Regions from separate parts of the Streptomyces sp. NPDC001709 genome, predicted to be linked through region 1. Evidence: riboswitches for the same ligand, from Rfam matches in the RefSeq annotation. Region 1 holds a riboswitch; each other region holds the start of a gene.

What was found. A riboswitch is a leader RNA that binds a small molecule or an ion and turns the genes downstream of it on or off. The one in region 1 is predicted to bind cyclic di-AMP.
Region 2: linked by a shared signal. The riboswitch ahead of ACWC0C_RS31680 (NlpC/P60 family protein) and the one ahead of ACWC0C_RS17970 (M23 family metallopeptidase) in region 1 are both predicted to bind cyclic di-AMP.
Region 3: linked by a shared signal. The riboswitch ahead of ACWC0C_RS03580 (M23 family metallopeptidase) and the one ahead of ACWC0C_RS17970 (M23 family metallopeptidase) in region 1 are both predicted to bind cyclic di-AMP.

Annotation. Positions count from the first base shown of each region.
Region 1 covers NZ_JBSFGB010000011.1:11,433-18,565, forward strand. The annotation lists gene ACWC0C_RS17960 (PrsW family intramembrane metalloprotease) at 1-958, shown strand, start outside; gene ACWC0C_RS17965 (aldo/keto reductase) at 1,035-1,979, opposite strand; gene ACWC0C_RS17970 (M23 family metallopeptidase) at 2,050-3,075, opposite strand; cyclic di-AMP (ydaO/yuaA leader) riboswitch at 3,085-3,242, opposite strand; tRNA gene ACWC0C_RS17975 (tRNA-Met) at 3,531-3,604, shown strand; gene ACWC0C_RS17980 (dihydrofolate reductase family protein) at 3,687-4,820, opposite strand; gene ACWC0C_RS17985 (MarR family winged helix-turn-helix transcriptional regulator) at 4,878-5,423, shown strand; gene ACWC0C_RS17990 (GTP cyclohydrolase II) at 5,508-6,140, shown strand; gene ACWC0C_RS17995 (DHA2 family efflux MFS transporter permease subunit) at 6,189-7,133, opposite strand, start outside.
Region 2 covers NZ_JBSFGB010000025.1:143,418-150,550, forward strand. The annotation lists gene ACWC0C_RS31670 (hypothetical protein) at 305-658, shown strand; gene ACWC0C_RS31675 (hypothetical protein) at 662-871, opposite strand; gene ACWC0C_RS31680 (NlpC/P60 family protein) at 1,006-2,199, opposite strand; cyclic di-AMP (ydaO/yuaA leader) riboswitch at 2,223-2,366, opposite strand; gene pcrA (DNA helicase PcrA) at 2,587-5,079, shown strand; gene ACWC0C_RS31690 (M23 family metallopeptidase) at 5,141-6,628, opposite strand; gene ACWC0C_RS31695 (esterase/lipase family protein) at 6,850-7,133, opposite strand, start outside.
Region 3 covers NZ_JBSFGB010000002.1:151,963-159,095, forward strand. The annotation lists gene ACWC0C_RS03565 (DNA gyrase/topoisomerase IV subunit A) at 1-1,742, opposite strand, end outside; gene ACWC0C_RS03570 (M16 family metallopeptidase) at 1,998-3,392, shown strand; gene ACWC0C_RS03575 (M16 family metallopeptidase) at 3,389-4,777, shown strand; cyclic di-AMP (ydaO/yuaA leader) riboswitch at 5,028-5,188, shown strand; gene ACWC0C_RS03580 (M23 family metallopeptidase) at 5,201-5,956, shown strand; gene ACWC0C_RS03585 (GntR family transcriptional regulator) at 6,156-6,842, shown strand; gene ACWC0C_RS03590 (HPr family phosphocarrier protein) at 6,993-7,133, opposite strand, start outside.

The DNA of each region.
Region 1 (7,133 bases):
CACCGCCGATCCGGCCAGTGCGAACACCCTCGGCGCCACCGTGATAGCGCCGATCGTGGAGGAGTCCGCCAAGGCCGCCGCCGTACTGCTCGTCTTCCTCTTCCGCAGGCGCGACTTCACCGGGATCGTCGACGGGGTGGTGATAGCCGGGATCACCGCCACCGGGTTCGCGTTCACCGAGAACATCCTCTATCTCGGTACGGCCTTCGGGGCCGACCAGGTCAGCGGCGGTCAAGGCATCGCCTCCGTCACCGCGGCCACCTTCTTCGTGCGCATCGTGATGTCCCCGTTCGCGCACCCCCTGTTCACCACCCTCACCGGCATCGGCTTCGGCATCTCGGCGCTGTCCGCCGAGCGCCAGCACGTCCGGCGGGTGCTGCTGCCGGTGTGCGGTCTGCTGCTCGCGATGAGCATGCACGCCTTCTGGAACGGCTCCTCCACCTTCGGCGAGTTCGGGTTCTTCGCCGTCTACGGCGGATTCATGGTGCCCGTGTTCGGGCTGCTGACCTGGCTCGCGATCTGGACGCGGCAGCGGGAGCTGCGGACCGTGCGGGAGGAGCTGCCGGCATATGTGCTGGCCGGCTGGCTGGGGCTCGCCGAGCCGTTCGCACTGGGGTCGATGCGTGCGCGGCGGACCGCCCGTGACTACGCCCGGCACCACGGCGGCCGGCCCACGGCCCGGGCGGTGGCGCGGTACGAGGCGTACGCCACGTCGCTCGCGTTCCTGAGGGCCCGGGGGCGCAAGGGGAAGGCGGGGAGCGACTTCGTCGTACGGGAGCGGGAGCTGCTGGACGAGCTGTGGCGGCGCAGGGATGCGGCCCGGCCGGCGTTGGAGTACGCGGCGCGTGCGACTGCGCCGGCTCGGCCGATGTACCCGGCGCCGGTGCCTACGGCGTTCGGGCCGGGTTACGGGTACCCGGCGGTGCCGTATCCCGCGTACAACCCGTATCGGTCGTAGCCGGTCGGGCTGCCGGGAGTTCGGCACCGCCGGAATCCGCCGTCGTGGCTGAGCGCCGTTCGGCGGGAGGGATTACTCAGGCCGACGCCGCCGTCAGGCTCGCCACCTCGGCCTCCGTCAGGCTCAGGTCCGCCACCCCCAGCAGTGCCGGGAGCTGCTCCACCGTGCGGGCGGAGGCGATCGGGGCCGTGATCGTCGGCTGGGCGGCCAGCCAGGCGAGGGCGACCGTGGCGACGGGGGCGTCATGGGCGGCGGCGATCTCGTCCAGGGCCGCCAGGACCTTCTGGCCGCGCTCGGAGTCGGCGTACTCCTGGGCCCGGCCCGCGCGGGCGCTGTCGACCTTGGTGCCGGGGCGGTACTTGCCGGTCAGGAAACCCGCGGCGAGGGAGAAGTACGGCACCGCGGACAGGCCTTCCCTGGCGGCCAGGTCCTGCAGCGGGCCCTCGTAGGTGTCGCGGGAGACCAGGTTGTAGTGGGGCTGGAGGGCGACGTAGCGGGCCAGGCCCTCGCGGTCGGAGAAGTCGAGGGAGGCCTTGAGGCGCTCGGCGCTGATGTTGGAGGCGCCGATCTGGCGGACCTTGCCCGCCTTCACCAGCTCGTCCAGCGCGCCGATGATCTCGTCGACCGGGATCTCGGGCTTGTCGAAGTGGGTGTAGTAGAGGTCGATGTAGTCGGTGTCCAGGCGGCGCAGGGAGGCGTCGGCGGCGGCCTTGATGTTGGCGGCGGACAGTCCCTGGTACTCGGGGTGCTGGCTGACCTTGGTGGCGATGACGACGTCGGCGCGGTTGCCGCGGGCCTTGACCCACTTGCCGATGATCGTCTCGGACTCGCCGCCCTCGTTGCCCTCGATCCAGGCGGAGTAGGAGTCGGCGGTGTCGATGAAGTTGCCGCCGGCGGCCGCGTAGGCGTCCAGGACGGCGAAGGAAGTCTCTTCGTCGGCGGTCCAGCCGAAGACGTTGCCGCCCAGGGACAGCGGGAAGACCTCGAGGTCGGAGGAGCCGAGTTTGCGCAGAGAAGTCATGCTTTACACCAACGCCGACGACGGATGATCTCATTCCGTCGCCGGCGCCAGGATCCCGCCAAGGGAGGAATCAGGGGGTGAGGCCCTTGTCGCGCAGCCACGGCGCCGGGTCGATGGCGCCGGCCTGGCCGTTCGGGTGGACCTCCAGGTGCAGGTGCGGGCCGGTGACGTTGCCGGTGGCGCCGACCCGGCCGATGACGTCGCCGGTGGAGACCTTCTGGCCGACCGAGACGTTGATCGAGGACTGGTGGCAGAACCACAGCTCGGTGCCGTCGTCCAGGGTGAGGACGGTGCGGTAGCCGTAGGCGCCGGCCCAGCCGGCCTGGGTGACCGTGCCGCCGTGGACGGCCTTGATGAGGGTGCCGGTGGGGGCGGCGAAGTCGAGGCCGGTGTGGTAGCCGGAGGACCACATGGCGCCGGGCTGGCCGAAGGTGCCGGTGATCGTGTACGAGACGACGGGCAGCGTGTACTGCTTGGCCAGCTCGGCCAGGCGCTTGGCCTCGGCGGCCTTCTTGGCGTCGGCCTCCGCCTTCTGCTTGGCGGCGGCGGCCTTTGCGGCGGCGTCCTTCTCCGCCTTGGCGGCCGCGTCGGCGGTCTGCTTGTCGGCGGCGGCGAGCGCGGTGGCGGTGGCCTTGCTGTCGGCCTTGCTCTGCTGCTGCTCGGCCTGGGCCATGATCCGGTTGCGCAGGGCCTCGCCGGCGTTGCCGCTGTCCGCGCTGTCGGAGGTCACGCCGACCTTGCTGAGCGCGGTGGCGGGCTGGGGCTTGGCACCGGAGTCGTCGCCGAAGAAGTGGCTGACGGAGTCCAGGTCGGGCAGGGATATGGAGACCGGCGGCTTGCCGGTGTTGGCGCTGGCCATGCCGCCCGCGCCGACCGCGGCGATCACGCCGACGCCGAGGACGGTGGAGCTGCGCGCGAAGCCGCCGCGCTGCTTGGCGACGCGGTGCCGGCCGCGGACCTGGGCGAGGGAGTCCTCGGTGGGGTTCCACTCCTCCCAGGGGCCCTCCTCGGCGCGGTAGGCGCCGTAGCCGAAGGTCTCGGGCTCGGCCCCCTCGGGAACGAACGGGGCTTCTGGGGCAGGCCGGTTGGACGCCACTAGGGCGCACTCCTTTCCTTCCTCCGCCTACCGGGTTAGCTGACGGGTTCGGAGCAGGAAGGTCTCCTACGCGCGTATACCGGCCATGGCTGCACGGCGGTATCCGCGTGATTCACCCCAAGGTGGTGGTTCCCCGGTTCCCTCGCGGGATTCGGCGCGTGCGCACGGAGCCGCCTCTTGTGACGGCTGGGACGACCGCGCTGCGTTATCGAACGTTAATAGACCCGCCAGGCAGTTTCCAAGCCCGTTCGGCTTGATCATTAACGATTTCGGGCGTGGACTTACCGGCTACGACCACTGCAAAACGGGCGAGTTGGCCGCCATTCAGGAGTCTCGGCGTTTTTGATGGTGACTCAGATGTTATGCGGAGGGCTTCCGTCCGATCACCGTCGGTGACGGTGATCGAAGCGGTGTGCGTTGCACCCCGCACATGGGGTACTCTGGAGTCACAACGACGCGGGGTGGAGCAGCTCGGTAGCTCGCTGGGCTCATAACCCAGAGGTCGCAGGTTCAAATCCTGTCCCCGCTACTGAAGGCTCAGGGCCCGGAAACCAATGGTTTCCGGGCCCTGAGTGTTTTCCGAAGCCGGCAGGACGCGGCGGACGGACGGCTCACCCCAGCAGGTGGGCGTTCGGCGCCTTGGCGATCTCCGCCAGCTCCGGCAGTACGACGACCTGCCCACCCCCGGCGACCAGCACCCCCGTCCCGTCGGCTCCGGCGACGAACGTGTCCGGCTCCCGCCAGGCCGTGACCACCCTGCGCACCCCCGCCCGCAGAATCAGCTCGGCACAGGGCGCGGGCCGCGAGGCCCGCCGGGCACAGGGCTCGAGGCTGCTGTACACGGTGGCGGCGGCCAACCGCGGATCCGCCGGATCCACCTTCGCGAGCGCCGCCTCCTCCGCATGGACCACGGGGTCGCCCCCCTCGCGCGAGTGTCCTCGCGCGAGCTCCGTACCGTCGGCGGCGACCACCACCGCGCCGACGCTGAACGCCGTCTCCGAGGGCGGGCACAGCGCGGCGAGTTCGCAGGCGGTGCGCAGCCAGTGGCGGTCGGCGGCGGTGGGGAGCGAGCCGGTGCCGGGGGCCGTGGGCTCGTAGCGCATGAGGACCACGTCCTCGATACGGCGGGTCTCGGTCAGGCGCAGCCGGCCGGCCTGGTAGACGCCGGGGCCGAACAGGCGAGGGGCGCCCGGGTCGCCGACGAACAGCGGGGCGAGGACCAGCTGGAGCTCGTCGGCGAGGCCCTGCTGAAGGAGTTGGGTGTGGACCGTGCCACCGCCCTCGACCATCAGCCGTCGTACGCCCCGCTCGTCGTGCAGATGGGACAGCAGGGCCCGCCAGTCGAGGTCGGGGCCGAGCGGGACGACGTCGGCGGTGCCGCCGACGCGGCGGGCGGCCTGCTCGGCGCCCTTGTCGGTCGTGTAGACGAGCTTGTCGCCACCGGTGTGCCAGAAGTGGGCGTCGGGGTCGAGGTCACCGGTCGCGGTGACGGTCACCTTCAGCGGGTACTCCGGCCTGCCCTCCCGGAGCCGGGCCGCGCGGCGCTCGGCGGAGTTGACCAGCAGCCGCGGGTTGTCGGCGCGGATCGTGCCCGCGCCGATCAGGATGGCGTCGACGGAGGCCCGTACCGCGTCGACCCGGTCGAAGTCGGCCGGGCTGGACAGCAGCAGCCGGTCGGGGCCGGTGTCGTCCAGGAAGCCGTCGAGGGAGACGGCGGCGGACAGCAGCACGTACGGGTACGACATCGGCGCGGTCTCCCTGCAAGTCTTGGTTCAAGTTTGAAACAAACCTACACTGGCGGCATGACGACCCGCTGGCTCAGCCCCGAGGAGCAGCGCGCCTGGCGCGCGTATCTCGCCGCGACGCACCTCCTGGAGGACGCGATCGACCGGAACCTCCAGCAGGAAGCCGGCATGCCGCACCTGTTCTACTCCGTGCTGGCCAATCTCTCCGAGGCGCCCGACCGGCGGCTGCGCATGACCGACCTCGCCGAGACGCTGAAGATCACGCGCAGCAGGCTGACGTACGCGGTGACCCGGCTGGAGCGGGACGGGCTGGTGCGCCGGGAGGACTGCCGCTGGGACAAGCGCAGCAGTATCGCCGTGCTGACGGACGAGGGGATGGCCGTACTGGAGCGTACGGCGCCCGGGCACGTGGAGACCGTGCGGGCCACCCTGTTCGACCGGCTCAGGCCGGAGCAGGTGGCGCAGCTGGAGGAGATCTGCACAGGGATCGCCCACGGGTTGCAGGGTGAGGGCACCGAGTCCGGGACGGAGGACGTCCCCTGGCGGCGCCGATCGTCCTGTTCGGGTTCCGCGTCCCCGTCGCCCACGGCTCCCGAAAAGTGATTGCTTTAACTTTGAAACATGAGGTAGGGTCCCCCGTACCGCTGCTTCAAATCTGAAGCAAAGCCCGCCTTCGGAGGGACCCGCATGCTCGACACCCCCGCCGCCACGCCGCGCGCCCGCGTCCGGGTTCCGCTGCGCTTCCACGACGGCTACAGCGTGGACGCCGAACTCGTCACCTTCCACGGCCTGGCCGACGGCCAGGAGCACATCGCCGTAGTCCTCGGCGACCCGGCTCCGGACTCCGTCCCGCTGGTGCGGCTGCACTCCGAGTGCCTGACCGGCGACGTCTTCGGCTCCGCCCGCTGCGACTGCGGACCCCAGCTGCGCGAGGCGGTCGAGCGCATCGCCGACCGCGGCGGCGTCCTGCTCTACCTCCGCCAGGAGGGCCGTGGCATCGGCCTCTACAACAAGCTCGACGCGTACGCCCTCCAGGACCAGGGTCTCGACACCTACGAGGCGAACGCCGCGCTCGGCCTGCCGGAGGACGCCCGCGACTACACGGCCGCCGCGCAGATGCTCGCCGCCCTCGGCATCGACGAGCTGGACCTGCTGTCCAACAACCCCGACAAGGCCGAGCAGTTGCGCGCGCTGGGCGTCGTCGTACGGGACCGGGTGCCGACCGGCGTCTTCACCACCGCCCACAACGTCCGCTACCTGCGCGCGAAGGTCCTCCAGACCAGCCACACCCTCCCCCTGGCCGAACTGAGCGTGGGCTGAGCGCGGCCTGAGCGGGGGCTGAGCGGGGCAGGCAGCCGGGGCTGCCGATCACCCCTGCCGACGGCCGGGGAGGCGGAGGGCCGGGAGGGCCGACAGGGCCAGCAGGAGCGCCGCGAGGGTGTACGCGGTGCGGAAGCCGGTCGGGTGCATGCCCGCCGAGGCCAGGACCAGCGACAGTACGGCGGTGCCCGCGGACGCGCCCAGCTGGGAGTTGATGCTCAGCGCGGTACTCGCCGCGGCCAGCCGGTCCGCGGGCAGGTCCCGGCTCGCGGTGGTCATCGTCGGCATCAGCACCATCCCGGTGCCGACGCCCATCACCATGGCCGATGCGACCATCCGCCAGGGCGCGACCTGGGGCACCCCGGTCTGCCAGGCCATCAGCGCCATCCCGAGGGCGGCCACCGCGATCCCGGCCGGGATCAGCCGGCGCGGCGCCACCTTGTCGATCCGCCGCGCCGCGATCTGCATCGTCGTACCGACCACGAGACCGACCGGCGCCCCCAGCAACCCGGCCGACGTGGCGCTCAGGCCCCGCTCCTGCTGCCAGTACAGCGGGCCGAGCAGCATCGAGCCGAAGTAGCCGCAGGTGAACAGGGCGAGCGTGCCGGCGCCGGCGGCGAAGGTGCGGTCGCGCAGCAGCCGCAGGTCCAGCAGCGGCGCGGACGCGGTGAGGGCCCGGCGTACGAAGGCCGCCGCGAGTGCCGCGCCCGCGAGTGCCGGCACGAGGGCACCGGGCGCGGTGAAGTCGCCACGCTCACCGCCGCGGGCCAGGCCGTACAGGAGCAGGGCGAGGCCGGGCGAGAGCATCAGTAGGCCGGGGAGGTCCAGACGCGCGGGGGTCCCGGTCTTCGGCGCGTCCGCCGGCAGCAGTCGTAGCGCGAGGGCCAGGGCGAGGGCGCCCACGGGCAGGTTGACCAGGAAGATCCAGTGCCAGGAGGCGGCGTCCACCAGCCAGCCACCGAGCACGGGTCCGGCGACCGGCCCCACCAGGAT
Region 2 (7,133 bases), on a different contig from region 1:
GGCCCGGGCGGCGGTGGGAAGCCGGTCACCTGGGGGAGGACGCTAGGCCCGACTGTGACAAGCAGGTAACGCGCTGTACGGAACTGGCTCCGACAGACTGGAATGTGACCGTATGTGACCACACCGCCGTTCTGGAGTCGTCGCCTTCACGCAGCGTGGTGACCGAAGCGCGGAAAGCGGGACGGAAGGCGGGTGCGGGGTGCTATGGAGCGCATATATGCAAGATCACCCGCGCGTGATCGTCGAGTACTGCGGCCGGGCCCGGTGACGGGCGGTCCATACCTCCTCGTTAGGCTCCGGCCCCATGGACGTACTCATCCATCTCTTCGTCGGCCTGCACATCATCGGCATCGCCGCGCTGCTCGGCGGTTTCCTCACCCAGATGAAGGCGATGGGCCAGGGCACGGCCCGGTTCGTGCCCGGGATGCTGCACGGCGCGCTGACCATGCTGGTCACCGGCGTGGCCCTGATCGGTCTCAACCAGGCCGACGACCACCACGTGAACACCATCAAGATCGGCGTCAAGCTGGCGCTGCTGATCGTGATCCTCGGCCTGGTCTATGTGAAGCGCGACGAGGAGAAGATCGACAAGGGCGCGTTCGGGCTGGTCGGCCTGCTGACCATGGCGAACATCTTCATCGCCGTGCTGTGGACCTGACGCTCATCCGTCCCTGACGCCGGTGCGGGCCGCGAGCACCGCGTCGGCGGCGACCACGAGCCACACCGCCACCGCTGCCCACAGCAGCACCCGTCCCGCCCGGCTGAGCCACGCAACGCCGACGGCGCTCGCGACCGACAGCGTCGCCGCCGCCGTCATCCCCATCGGGAACACCGTCGCCCACCGCGCACGCAGACCTGAGATGCCGGGCATGCGCCCGATGCCAGGGAACCACAGGGCCCCGGCCCGGGAAGGGCACGCGCGCGTGGAGCGCGAAAACGGCGGACCGCGAAAACGCAGGTACGCGCGCGTGGGGCGCGAAAACGGTGGCGCGCGAAACCCGGTGGTCAGCCCGGTCGGACCACGCTGTGGATGATCGACTCTCCGCCGTAGTAGATCGACTCCTCGCGGACGTACGCGCCCGGCTTCGGGGCGTGGATCATCATGCCGTTGCCTATGTAGATGCCGACATGGCTGATGTCGTCGTAGAAGAAGACCAGGTCGCCCGGCCGCGCATTGGCCAGGGAGACCGTGGTGCCCGCGTCGACCTGGTCGTACGTGGTGCGCGGCAGCGTGACGCCGGCAGCCCTCCAGGCGGCCTGGGTGAGGCCCGAGCAGTCGTAGGAGTCCGGCCCGGTGGCGCCCCACACATACGGCTTGCCGATCTGCGCGCGGGCGAAGGCGATCGCCTTCTCGGCCTTCGTGTCGTACGAGCCGGAGCCGGACGTCGTGGAGCCGGTCGAGCCGGAGCCCGTCGAACCGGACCCGGATCCCGAGGACCCCGAGGACGAGGAGGACGACGAGGACGAGGACGACGAGTCGGCCTGCTGCTGAGCCTGCTGCTTCGCCAGCTCGGCCGCCTTGCGCGCCGCCTCCTGCTGCTTCTCCCGCTCGATGGCGGCCAGCCGAGCCTTCTCCTGGGCCGTCAGCTGCGACAGCAGGTCGCGCGCGGAGGCCAGCTTCTTCTGGACGGTGGCCTTGGCGCTCTGCAGGTCGTGCTGCGAGTCGGTCAGCGTCTGCAGGCTCTCGGCGGCCTCCCGCCGCTTCTTCATGGTCGTGGCCTGCTCACCGATGTAGTCGTCGACCGCGCTCTTCTCCCGCGACGTCAGCCGGCTCATCAGCTGGGTCTGGTCGAAGTAGTCCTGCGGGTCGTTCGCCAGCAGGAAGGTGGCCGTGTCGGGAGCGGAGGCGCCGGTGCGGTACTGGGCCGCAGCGAAGGAACCCAGTTCCTCGCGGGCCTTGTTGAGGCGTTCGGTGCGCCGGGCGACCTCGTTGCGCAGGGCGTCGACGCGCCCGCGCTGTTTGCCGGTGCGCTCTTTGGCCGCGTTGTACTTGTCGGTCGCCGACTCCGCCTGGCGGTAGAGGTCGTCGACCTTCTTCTCGACCTCCTCCAGGCTCGGCTTGGTGTGATCGGTTCCCGGGGCGGCCTCGGCGCTCTGCGAGAACACGGCCATGGAGGTGAGGGCGGCGGTGGCGAGGGCGGGGGTGCGGAAGCCCGCCCCGATGGTCCCGCCGGGGCGCGGCTTGCGGTGCGACGCCAAGGGAGGCGCTCCTTCCAGTGGGCCGCCTACCGGGTTAGCTGTCGGGTTCGGGCGGCGGTTCGGAAGGGTTGCCCTACGGCGTCGTCCCGGGCGGGAGTCGGCCGATTCACCCCAGGATCGGTGGGTCCCCGGCTCCGGGCACCACGAGGGGTACACCGGACTCGGCGGAGGCCGCGCACGCGGCCTGACGGCAACCTAGCCAACTCGTGTGACTAGTGTGAAGGTTGGTGCGTGATATGTCCGATACATTTTTGTGATCTGAGCTCGGGAACACGTTCCCGTCATCGGACGATTCCGCAGCGTAAGGGCATTCCCGCGCCGCCCGCGGCGGCCATCTTCCCGGGACGGCGACCGGTTGTCGGTGGGGCGCCCTAGACTCGGAGAGCGATGAGCAGCCTCTTTGACGACAGCTTCCTGGCGGACCTCCAGACCCCTCGCGGGCACGAGGAGGAGCACCCGCCTCCGCCCGAGGACGATCACGCTCCGGAGCCGGTTCCGGACGATCTGTTCGGCGGGAAGTTCGACCTGCCGCCGGACCCGGACGCCTACTACCGCGACGGCGCGTCCCGCCCCGCGCTCGACTCGGCGGCACTGCTGGAGGGGCTGAACGACAACCAGCGCGCCGCGGTCGTGCACGCCGGCTCCCCGCTGCTCATCGTCGCCGGCGCCGGCTCCGGCAAGACCCGCGTGCTCACCCACCGCATCGCGCACCTGCTCGCCGAGCGGAATGTGCACCCGGGCCAGATCCTCGCGATCACCTTCACCAACAAGGCCGCGGGCGAGATGAAGGAGCGCGTCGAGCAGCTCGTCGGCCCGCGCGCGAACGCGATGTGGGTGATGACCTTCCACAGCGCGTGCGTACGCATCCTGCGCCGGGAGAGCAAGAAGCTCGGCTTCACTTCCTCGTTCTCGATCTACGACGCCGCCGACAGCAAGCGCCTGATGGCCCTGGTCTGCCGCGATCTGGACCTCGACCCCAAGCGCTTCCCGCCGAAGTCGTTCAGCGCCAAGATCAGCAACCTGAAGAACGAGCTGATCGACGAGGAGGACTTCGCCGCCCAGGCCACGGACGGCTTCGAGAAGACCCTCGCCCAGGCCTACGCCCTCTACCAGTCGCGGCTGCGCGAGGCGAACGCCCTCGACTTCGACGACCTGATCATGACGACGGTCAACCTCCTGCGCGCCTTCCCGGACGTCGCCGAGCACTACCGCCGCCGCTTCCGCCACGTCCTCGTCGACGAGTACCAGGACACCAACCACGCCCAGTACGCGCTCGTACGGGAACTCGTCGGCACCGGCGAGCGTGCCGCCAAGGACGCCGACGTACCGCCCGGCGCGGACGACCTCCTGCCCGCCGAACTGTGCGTGGTGGGTGACGCGGACCAGTCGATCTACGCCTTCCGCGGCGCGACGATCCGCAACATCCTCCAGTTCGAGGAGGACTACCCGAACGCGACGACGATCCTGCTGGAGCAGAACTACCGCTCCACGCAGACGATCCTGTCCGCCGCCAACGCGGTCATCGAGCGCAACGAGTCCCGCCGCCCCAAGAACCTGTGGACCAACGCGGGCGCGGGCGCGCAGATCACCGGCTATGTCGCCGACACCGAGCACGACGAGGCGCAGTTCGTCGCCGACGAGATAGACCGTCTCACCGACGCGGGCGAGGCCAAGGCCGGCGATGTCGCGGTCTTCTACCGGACCAACGCCCAGTCCCGTGTCTTCGAGGAGATCTTCATCCGCGTCGGCCTGCCCTACAAGGTCGTCGGCGGTGTCCGCTTCTACGAGCGCAAGGAGGTCCGGGACGTCCTGGCCTACCTGCGCGTCCTCGCCAACCCCGAGGACTCGGTGCCGCTGCGCCGCATCCTCAACGTGCCCAAGCGGGGCATCGGCGAGCGCGCGGAGGCGATGATCGACGCCCTCGCCCAGCGCGAGAAGATCAGCTTCCCGCAGGCGCTCAAGCGCGTGGACGAGGCCTACGGCATGGCCGCGCGCTCCACCAACGCGGTCAAGCGGTTCAACACGCTGATGGAGGACCTGCGCACGATCGTCGAGTCCGGCGCGGGAGCGGCGACCGTCCTGGAGGCGGTGCTCGAACGCACCGGCTATCTGGCCGAGTTGCAGGCCTCCACCGACCCGCAGGACGAGACCCGCATCGAGAACCTCCAGGAACTCGCGGCCGTGGCCCTGGAGTTCGAGCAGGAGCGTGGCGAAGGCGAGCAGGGTACCCTCGCCGACTTCCTGGAGCAGGTCGCCCTCGTCGCCGACTCCGACCAGATCCCCGACGAGGACGAGGAAGGCTCCGGCGTCATCACACTGATGACCCTGCACACCGCCAAGGGCCTGGAGTTCCCGGTCGTGTTCCTGACCGGCATGGAGGACGGCGTCTTCCCGCACATGCGCGCCCTCGGCCAGACCAAGGAGCTGGAGGAGGAGCGGCGCCTGGCGTACGTCGGCATCACACGCGCGCGGGAGCGGCTGTACCTCACGCGGTCGGCGATGCGCAGCGCCTGGGGCCAGCCGTCGTACAACCCGCCCTCCCGCTTCCTGGACGAGATCCCGGCCGCCCATCTGGAGTGGAAGCGGACCGGAGCGGCGGCGCCGGTGTCCTCGGGCCCGGCCTCCGGGATCGCGGCCTCGCTGTCCTCGACCCGCTCGCGCTCCTCGGCGGCGGGCGCGTCCGGGTTCGCCACACGGCGGGCCACCGACAAGCCGGTGGTGTCCCTGGCCGTCGGCGACCGGGTCACCCACGACCAGTTCGGGCTCGGGACGGTCGTCGCGGTGTCGGGCGTGGAGGACAAGGCCCAGGCGACGATCGACTTCGGAGACGGCAAGCCGAAGCGGTTGCTGCTGCGGTACGCGCCGGTGGAGAAGCTGTAGGTCCGGCCGCACGTCCAAGGGCCCTCGCGGAACGGCGAGGGCCCACTGGATGCGGGGATGCTCAGGTGGGATCCAGTCCGTGGCTCCGCAGCCACGGCAGCGGGTCTATCGCCGCACCGCCCGCGGGCCGTACCTCGAAGTGCAGGTGCGGACCCGTGGAGTTGCCGGAGTTGCCGGAGTAGGCGATCGGATCTCCGGCCTTGACGGACGTCCCGTCGGGGACCCGGTAGCTGGACAGATGGCAGTACCAGGTCTCCGTGCCGTCCTTCGCCGTCACGATCATCATGTTGCCGTAGGCGCTGTTCCACTTGGTGGAGACGACGCCGTCGGTCGCGGCCATCACCGTGGTGCCGTACGAGACCGGGAAGTCGATGCCCGTGTGTACCGACATCCAGTTCACGCCGGCCTGGCCGAAGTACGCGCTGAGCCCCCTCTGCAGGACCGGCAGCACGAACTTGGGGCGCAGCCGCTCCTTGAGCGCGGCCTGCGCTGCGGCCTTCTTCTTCTCCATCTGCTGCTGGTTCTTGAGGTCGATCCGCTCCTGCGTCCGGCTCGCCCGGTCGGCGAAGTCATGGGCGCCGGCGGAGAGGGTCGTGAGCTGGCTGTCCAGCTTGCTGTTGGCGATCGACGGCTGGACCGCGTGCGCGTCCGAGGCGGAGACGGCGGTGTCCTTGCCGTCGTCGGTCAGCGCGCCGACCGAGGCGGCGGCGATCCCGGCGACACCCATCACACAGGCCGACGGCACCGCGACGGTCAGCAGCGCGGAGCGCTTGGCGGGCGTACGACGGCGGGAACGCGCGGCACTGCGTGCGCCGGCGCGGGGCCCCGGCACCGGAGTGACCTCTTCCTGGTCGTCCAGCAGATCGTTCACGGCGGGCAGTTCGCCGGTGGAGCCCGGCTCACCGAAGTCGGGGTCCTGGTACGGCGCCTGGTCGTCGTAGGGCACCTGCGGGAAGGCCGCGGCCTCCGGGGCGCCGACCTGCTCGAAGGCGGCGGTGGCCTGCTGGTCGAACGGTTCGGCACCGTACTCGGGCTCCGCCGGTACGGCCTGGCCGCCGGAGTTCCACTGCGTGGCGTCGTACGTGCCCGTCTCGAAGGTCTGGGTGCCCCACTCCCACTGCTGGGTCGGGTCGGCGATGCCGGACTGGTCGGGCTGCAGCCAGCCACTCGCGTCCCACTGGCCGCTGATGTCGTTGCCCGTCGCCTGGGCGGGGACCGTCCAGGCGGTGGTGTCGTAGACGCCGGAGTCGTAGGCGGCGTGGTGCTGGGCCGCGTACGGGTCGTAGTTCAGGGTCTGGGCGGTCTGCCACTGCGTGGTGTCGTACGCGCCGGTGCTCTGCGCGCCGGGCATGCTGCCGAAGAGCGGGTCGGTGGAGAAGGAACCGGTGCCGCCGCCGGCGTCCGGAAAACCGGTGGCGTCGTAGCCGCCGTACGTGGTGAGGTCGCCGTAGGTGGCTTCGTGGGCCCCGTAATGCGCGTAGTGCGCGGCGGAGGCGTCGGAAGCCGGAGCCGGGGTGGTCATGGTCCCCGACGGGTGACGGTCGTTCACCAACTTCTCTTTCGCCTCGACAACAGGGCTGCCAGAGCAGTGCGGCGACTGTACCCGCCGGTACCTGGGCGCGACAATCTTCGGGTGGTTTCGCGTTGGCGGGAAACGGGCATTCGGCGGTGTTTCGGGGGGCGCCGGACACGAGTTTGGCCGAGAGTTCGATTGGTGTTCGATATGCGGTGACTGTTCGTCACCTGTGCGTCACTCCGGCGTCGGATACCTCACGCCACCGTCAGGCCGTCGGCGATCCGGTCCCCGGAGTGCGCGGCGTCGAGCGCCTCGCGTATCCCGGTCGCGACGGCCGGGTGCACGGGCAGCGCGAGATGCCCGATGCCGGTCACCCGGATGTTCTGCGCGTCGAGGTCGGGGTGCTCCAGGCAGGCCGTCTCCAGAGGGACCATCACGGAGTCCAGGTCGCTCCAGAAGCTGACGAATCGCGTACGGCAGCCGGGCGCGGGCCGGGCCAGTTCCTCGATCACGCTCGAACCGGGCCGCATCTGCCGCA
Region 3 (7,133 bases), on a different contig from region 1:
AGGTCGACCACGTTGATCCGCAGCAGGCGGCCCGCCGACGTCACCGCACCGACCTCGCCGCGCGCGGTCGCCGGGACCGCCGAGACGATCACGTCGTGCTTGACCCGCTTGGCGCCGGCCTGCTCCGGGAATGGCTCGGCGGTCGCCGTACGGGCCAGCAGACCCGTCGAGGACAGCAGCACCCGGCACGGGTCGTCGGCCACCTGCAGCGGCACGGCGGCGACCGGGGCGCCCGCGGACTCCAGCAGGACCGTACGCCGGTCGGTGCCGAACTTCTTGGCCACGGCGGCCAGTTCGGCCGAGACCAGCTTGCGCAGCTCCGCGTCGGACTCCAGGATCCGGGTCAGCTCCTCGATCTCCGCGGTGAGCCGGTCCTTCTCCGCCTCCAGCTCGATGCGGTCGTACTTGGTGAGGCGGCGCAGCGGCGTGTCGAGGATGTACTGCGTCTGCACCTCGCTCAGCGAGAAGCGCTCCATCAGGCGCTCCTTGGCCTGCGCGGAGTTCTCACTGGACCGGATCAGCCGGATGACCTCGTCGATGTCGACCAGCGCGGTCAGCAGACCCTCGACCAGGTGCAGCCGGTCGCGCCTCTTGCCGCGGCGGAACTCGCTGCGGCGGCGGACCACCTCGAAGCGGTGGTCCAGATAGACCTCCAGCAGCTCCTTCAGGCCCAGCGTGAGCGGCTGACCGTCCACCAGCGCCACGTTGTTGATGCCGAAGGACTCCTCCATCGGGGTCAGCTTGTACAGCTGCTCCAGGATCGCCTCCGGCACGAAGCCGTTCTTGACCTCGATGACCAGGCGCAGTCCGTGCTCGCGGTCGGTGAGGTCCTTGACGTCGGCGATGCCCTGGACCTTCTTCGAGTTCACCAGGTCCTTGATCTTCGCGATCACCTTCTCGGGGCCGACCGTGAAGGGCAGTTCGGTGATGACCAGGCCCTGTCGGCGGGCCGTCACCGTCTCCACCGACACAGTGGCACGGATCTTGAACGTGCCGCGGCCCGTCGCGTACGCGTCCCGGATGCCGTCCAGGCCGACGATCCGGCCGCCGGTCGGCAGGTCAGGGCCGGGGACGTGCTTCATCAGCGCGTCCAGGTCCGCGTTCGGGCTCTTGATCAGGTGGCGGGCGGCCGCGATGACCTCGCGCAGGTTGTGCGGCGGCATGTTCGTCGCCATGCCGACCGCGATGCCCGAAGAGCCGTTGACCAGCAGGTTCGGGAAGGCGGCCGGCAGTGCCACCGGCTCCCGCTCCTGGCCGTCGTAGTTCGGCGCGAAATCGACCGTGTCCTCGTCGATCGACTCGGTCATCAGGCTCGTCGCCTCGGCCTGCCGGCACTCGGTGTACCGCATGGCGGCCGGCGGGTCGTCATTGCCCAGCGAGCCGAAGTTGCCGTGGCCGTCGACGAGCGGCACACGCATGGAGAACGGCTGGGCCATGCGCACCAGGGCGTCGTAGATCGACGCGTCGCCGTGCGGGTGCAGCTTGCCCATGACCTCGCCGACGACACGCGCGCACTTCACGTAGCCGCGGTCGGGGCGCAGGCCCATCTCGTTCATCTGGTACACGATCCGCCGGTGCACCGGCTTGAGGCCGTCGCGGGCGTCCGGCAGGGCGCGCGAATAGATGACCGAGTACGCGTACTCGAGGTAGGAGCCACGCATCTCGTCCACGACGTCGATGTCGAGGATCTTCTCCTCGTACGAGTCGTCTGGCGGCGGGGTCTTCGTGCTGCGGCGGGCCATCGCTGCCGGCTCCTTGCTGAAGCGATTGACGGATCTGACGCCGACCATTGTGGACCGCGGCACTGACAACCCGTACCGCGACCCGGTCCCGGCGGACTTCCGGGAGCCACGGGCCGGTCCGGGGCAGGCTAAGGGATCCGCTGTGGGCGTACGGCCCGCGGGAACTTCGCCGACGCCCCGCACGGTTTGCATACAGTGGCAGGAACGGCAGGAAACCGCGGTTTCGACAACCGCTCCGCTCGCGAAGGGACGTACATGCCCATGGGTCACACGACCACAGCCGAGGCAGGCTCCGGGGGCCTGACAGCGACCGAGCATCGCCTGGCCAACGGTCTGCGCGTGGTGCTCTCCGAGGACCACCTGACCCCGGTGGCGGCGGTCTGCCTCTGGTACGACGTCGGCTCCCGCCACGAAGTCAAGGGACGTACCGGCCTGGCTCACCTTTTCGAGCACTTGATGTTCCAGGGCTCGGGGCAGGTCAAGGGCAACGGTCACTTCGAGCTCGTCCAGGGCGCCGGCGGCTCGCTCAACGGCACCACCAGCTTCGAGCGCACCAACTACTTCGAGACCATGCCCGCCCACCAGCTGGAGCTCGCCCTCTGGCTGGAGGCAGACCGGATGGGCTCGCTGCTGGCCGCCCTGGACGACGAGTCCATGGAGAACCAGCGGGACGTCGTCAAGAACGAGCGCCGCCAGCGCTACGACAACGTGCCCTACGGCACCGCCTTCGAGAAGCTGACCGGCCTGTCGTACCCGCAGGGCCACCCCTACCACCACACGCCGATCGGCTCGATGGCGGACCTGGACGCGGCCACCCTGGAGGACGCCCGCCAGTTCTTCCGCACCTACTACGCGCCGAACAACGCGGTACTCTCCGTGGTCGGCGACATCGACCCCCGGCAGACGCTCGCCTGGATCGAGAAGTACTTCGGGTCGATCCCGTCCCACGACGGCAAGCCCGCGCCCCGCGACGGCACCCTGCCGGACGTCATCGGCGAGCAGAAGCGCGAGGTCGTCGTCGAGGAGGTCCCGGCGCGCGCCCTGATGGCCGCCTACCGGCTGCCGCACGACGGCACGCGCGCGTGCGACGCCGCCGACCTGGCCCTGACCATCCTCGGCGGCGGCGAGTCCTCCCGCCTGTACAACCGGCTGGTGCGCCGCGACCGTACGGCCGTCGCGGCCGGCTTCGGACTGCTGCGCCTGGCCGGCGCGCCCTCGATGGGCTGGCTGGACGTGAAGACCTCCGGTGACGTCGAGGTGCCGGTCATCGAGACCGCCATCGACGAGGAGCTGGCCCGGTTCGCCGAGGGGGGCCCCACGCCCGAGGAAATGGAGCGCGCCCAGGCCCAGTTGGAGCGCGAGTGGCTGGACCGGCTGGGCACGGTCGCCGGCCGCGCCGACGAACTGTGCCGGTACGCCGTCCTGTTCGGCGACCCGCAGCTGGCCCTCACCGCCGTGAAGCGCGTCCTGGAGGTGACCCCGGAGGAGGTCCGGGAGGTCGCCCAGGCCCGCCTGCGCCCCGACAACCGCGCGGTGCTGGTCTACGAACCGAAGTCCCCGGAGAAGGCCCCGGACGCCGACGTGCCCGAGGACCCGGAGCAGGAAGCGACCGTAGAGGCCGGCAACGAGAACGAGGAGACGGCCAAGTGACCGAGCTCGCCACCATGGACTTCCACCCCCAGCCGCAGCCCGGCGAGGCCAAGCCGTGGGCGTTCCCGGCCCCCGAGCGGGGCACACTCGACAACGGCCTGACCGTGCTGCGCTGCCACCGCCCCGGCCAGCAGGTCGTCGCCGTCGAGGTGCTGCTGGACGCCCCCCTGGACGCCGAGCCGGCCGGCCTGGACGGCGTCGCCACGATCATGGCGCGGGCCTTCTCCGAGGGCACCGACAAGCACTCCGCCGAGGAGTTCGCCGCCGAGCTGGAGCGCGCGGGCGCCACGCTGGACGCGCACGCCGACCACCCGGGCGTCCGGATCAGCCTGGAGGTCCCGGCCTCCCGCCTGGCCAAGGGCCTCGGCCTGCTCGCCGACGCGCTGCGCGCGCCCGCGTTCGCCGAGAGCGAGGTCGAGCGGCTGGTCCGCAACCGCCTGGACGAGATCCCGCACGAGTTGGCCAACCCCTCCCGCCGGGCCGCCAAGGAGCTCTCCAAGGAGCTGTTCCCCGCGGCCTCGCGCATGTCGCGCCCGCGCCAGGGCACCGAGGAGACGGTCGAGAAGATCGACGCCGCCGCCGTACGCGCCTTCTACGACCGCCACGTCCGGCCCGCGACGGGCACCGCGGTCGTGGTCGGCGACCTCACCGGGATCGACCTGGACGCGCTGCTCGGCGACACCCTGGGCGCCTGGACCGGCACCCCGGGCCAGCCGCGGCCCGTGCCGCCGGTGACCGCCGACGACAGCGGCCGCGTGGTCATCGTGGACCGGCCCGGCGCCGTCCAGACGCAGCTGCTCATCGGCCGCGTCGGCCCCGACCGGCACGACCGCGTGTGGCCCGCGCAGGTGCTCGGCACCTACTGCCTCGGCGGCACCCTCACCTCGCGCCTGGACCGCGTCCTGCGCGAGGAGAAGGGCTACACCTACGGTGTGCGCTCCTTCGGCCAGGTCCTCAGGTCCGCCCCGGACGGCACGGGCGCGTCGATGCTCGCCATCAGCGGCTCCGTGGACACCCCCAACACCGGCCCCGCGCTGGACGACCTGTGGAAGGTGCTGCGCACCCTCGCGGCGGAGGGTCTGACCGACGCCGAGCGGGACGTGGCCGTGCAGAACCTCGTCGGGGTGGCGCCGCTGAAGTACGAGACCGCGGCGGCCGTCGCGAGCACGCTGGCCGACCAGGTCGAACAGCACCTGCCCGACGACTTCCAGGCGACGCTCTATCAGCAGCTGGCCGCGACGGGCACGGTGGAGGCCACGGCGGCCGTCGTGAACGCCTTCCCGGTGGACCGCCTGGTGACCGTCCTGGTCGGTGACGCCTCCCAGATCAAGGCGCCGGTCGAGGCGCTCGGCATCGGCGAAGTCACCGTCGTGGCGGCCGAGTAGCGGGAGCCGTCGTAGCGGCCGGGTGCGCCCGGGCGGCCGCACACGCGCGTGGGGCCCTGACGACCTACAGGCCGTCAGGGCCCCACGCTGTTCCACTCCCTTCCTCAGATGCCCGATTTGAGGGGGAGGTTGCCTGTCTGCCCTGTGGGATGCACTACAAAAGCCCGGATCCGTTTGGGATTCGAAAGCCGGCTTCCGTAGCGTCGTCCGGGCTGTTCGTCAGTAGGCAGTGCGCCGCACCCGCGGCACCGGACAGCCATCGCCGAGTCCCCGTACGGCGCGAGCCAGGGGAGCCGGGGACCCACCGTCCCTGGGGTGAATCGGACGCCCGCGCGCGAGCGAGGGGGTCCGTAGGAGACCTTCCTGCTCCGAACCCGTCAGCTAACCCGGTAGGCGAGAGGGAAGGAAAGGACCAGCCACTTCATGGCGTTCATGTGCGCCACCGGGAAGCACCGCAAGCCCGGCCGGGTCAAGCGCACCACCGCTCAGGCGGCCGGCGTCGCGGCTCTCGCCACCACCGGTGTCATCGGCACCCTCGCGGCGTCCCCCGCGTCCGCCGCCCAGAACTCCGTCGAGCAGACCGGCCTCACCCCGGTGATCACCGTCGGCGACGACATCGGCGAGCAGATCGACGCGCAGGCCGCCGAGCAGAAGCAGGCCGCGGAGCGGAAGGCGGCCGAGGAGGCCGCGGCCAAGGCGGCGGTGGAGAAGGCCAAGCAGGAGCGCGAGGCCAAGGCCCGCGCCGCCCGTGCGGCCGAGCGTGAGCGCCTGAACGCGTTCGTCGCCCCGATAGCCGACTCCTACGTGTCCACGGGCTACAAGGCCAGCAGTTCCCTGTGGTCCTCCGGCTCGCACACCGGCATCGACTTCCATGCGGCCAGCGGCACGTCCGTCCACACGGTCGGCTCCGGCACCGTCGTCTCCACCGGCTGGGGCGGCGCGTACGGCAACCAGATCGTGATCCGGATGGCCGACGGCATGTACACCCAGTACGGCCACCTGTCGTCCATCGGCGTCTCGGTCGGCCAGCAGGTCATCCCGGGCCAGCAGATCGGCCTGTCCGGCGCGACCGGCAACGTCACCGGCCCGCACCTGCACTTCGAGGCCCGTACGACCCCCGACTACGGCTCGGACGTCGACCCCGTCGCCTATCTCCGCAAGCACGGTGTGAACGTCTGACCGGACGCCCGTTCGGCATCCATGGCCCCGGCTCACCGAGCCGGGGCTTTCGTCGTTTTCCGCGCCGTCCACCGGACCCGCTGACCAAAAAATATCCATGGATTCCGACCCGCCGTCGGAAATTCCGGCTCATTGGAATAGAGTCACGGAACACGCGTCCATCGTCGACGTTTCACGGGGATTAAGGCGGAGGTCGGTCATGCGTATTCCGGCGCATTCGGTGTGTACGGCGATCCGGGACGACATCGTCGCCGGTGTCTACGAGCGCGGCGGCCGCCTCACCGAGGAAGTCCTGGCCCGCCGCTACGGCGTCTCGCGTGTCCCCGTCCGCGAGGCCCTGCGCACCCTGGAGGCCGAGGGCTTCGTGGTGACCCGCCGGCACGCGGGCGCGTGCGTGGCCGAACCGAGCGAGCAGGAGGCCGCCGACCTGCTGGAGATGCGCATGCTCCTGGAGCCGCTCGGGGCCGCCCGGGCCGCCCAGCGGCGCACGGAGGCGCACCTGAAGGTGCTGCGCGGTCTGGTGAGGCTGGGCCAGGAGCGGGCCAAGCGGGGTAACAGCGAGGATCTGCGCTCGCTGGGCAGCTGGTTCCACGAGACGCTCGCCCAGGCCTCCGGCAGCCCCTCGCTGACCGCGATGCTCACCCAGCTGCGGCACAAGATCGCCTGGATGTACGCGGTGGAGACGCTGCCGAGCCCGGTGGAGTACTGGGCGGAGCACGGCGCCATCGTGGACGCGGTGGCGCGTGGCGACGGCGAGCGCGCGCGGGCGGTCACGGCGCTGCACACCGAGCGTGCGACGGCCGCCCACCGGCTGCGTTTTTCCGGGGCCACCGAGCGTGTGAGAACTTCGCAACACGCCGTAAACATGTCGGGCCTCCGGCATTAACAACGGCGCCGTATACAAAGAAGAGAGGTATTCGGCTGCGGTGTATTTCCGCTGCCCTAATTCCCGTGTGTGCGCAAATGGGCCGGGAAAGAGCGGAGCCGCGCCGCCCGAAAAGGGCGACGCGGCTCCGGTGTATCAGCGCGCCGGCGGTCAGACCGTCTCGGGCAGTTCCTCGAGGCCCTCGGAGACCAGCTTGGCCAGACGGTCCAGGGCGGCGTCCGCGCCCTCGGCGTCGCAGGCCAGAACGATTTCCTCGCCACCCTGGGCGCCCAAGCCCAGGACGGCCAGCAT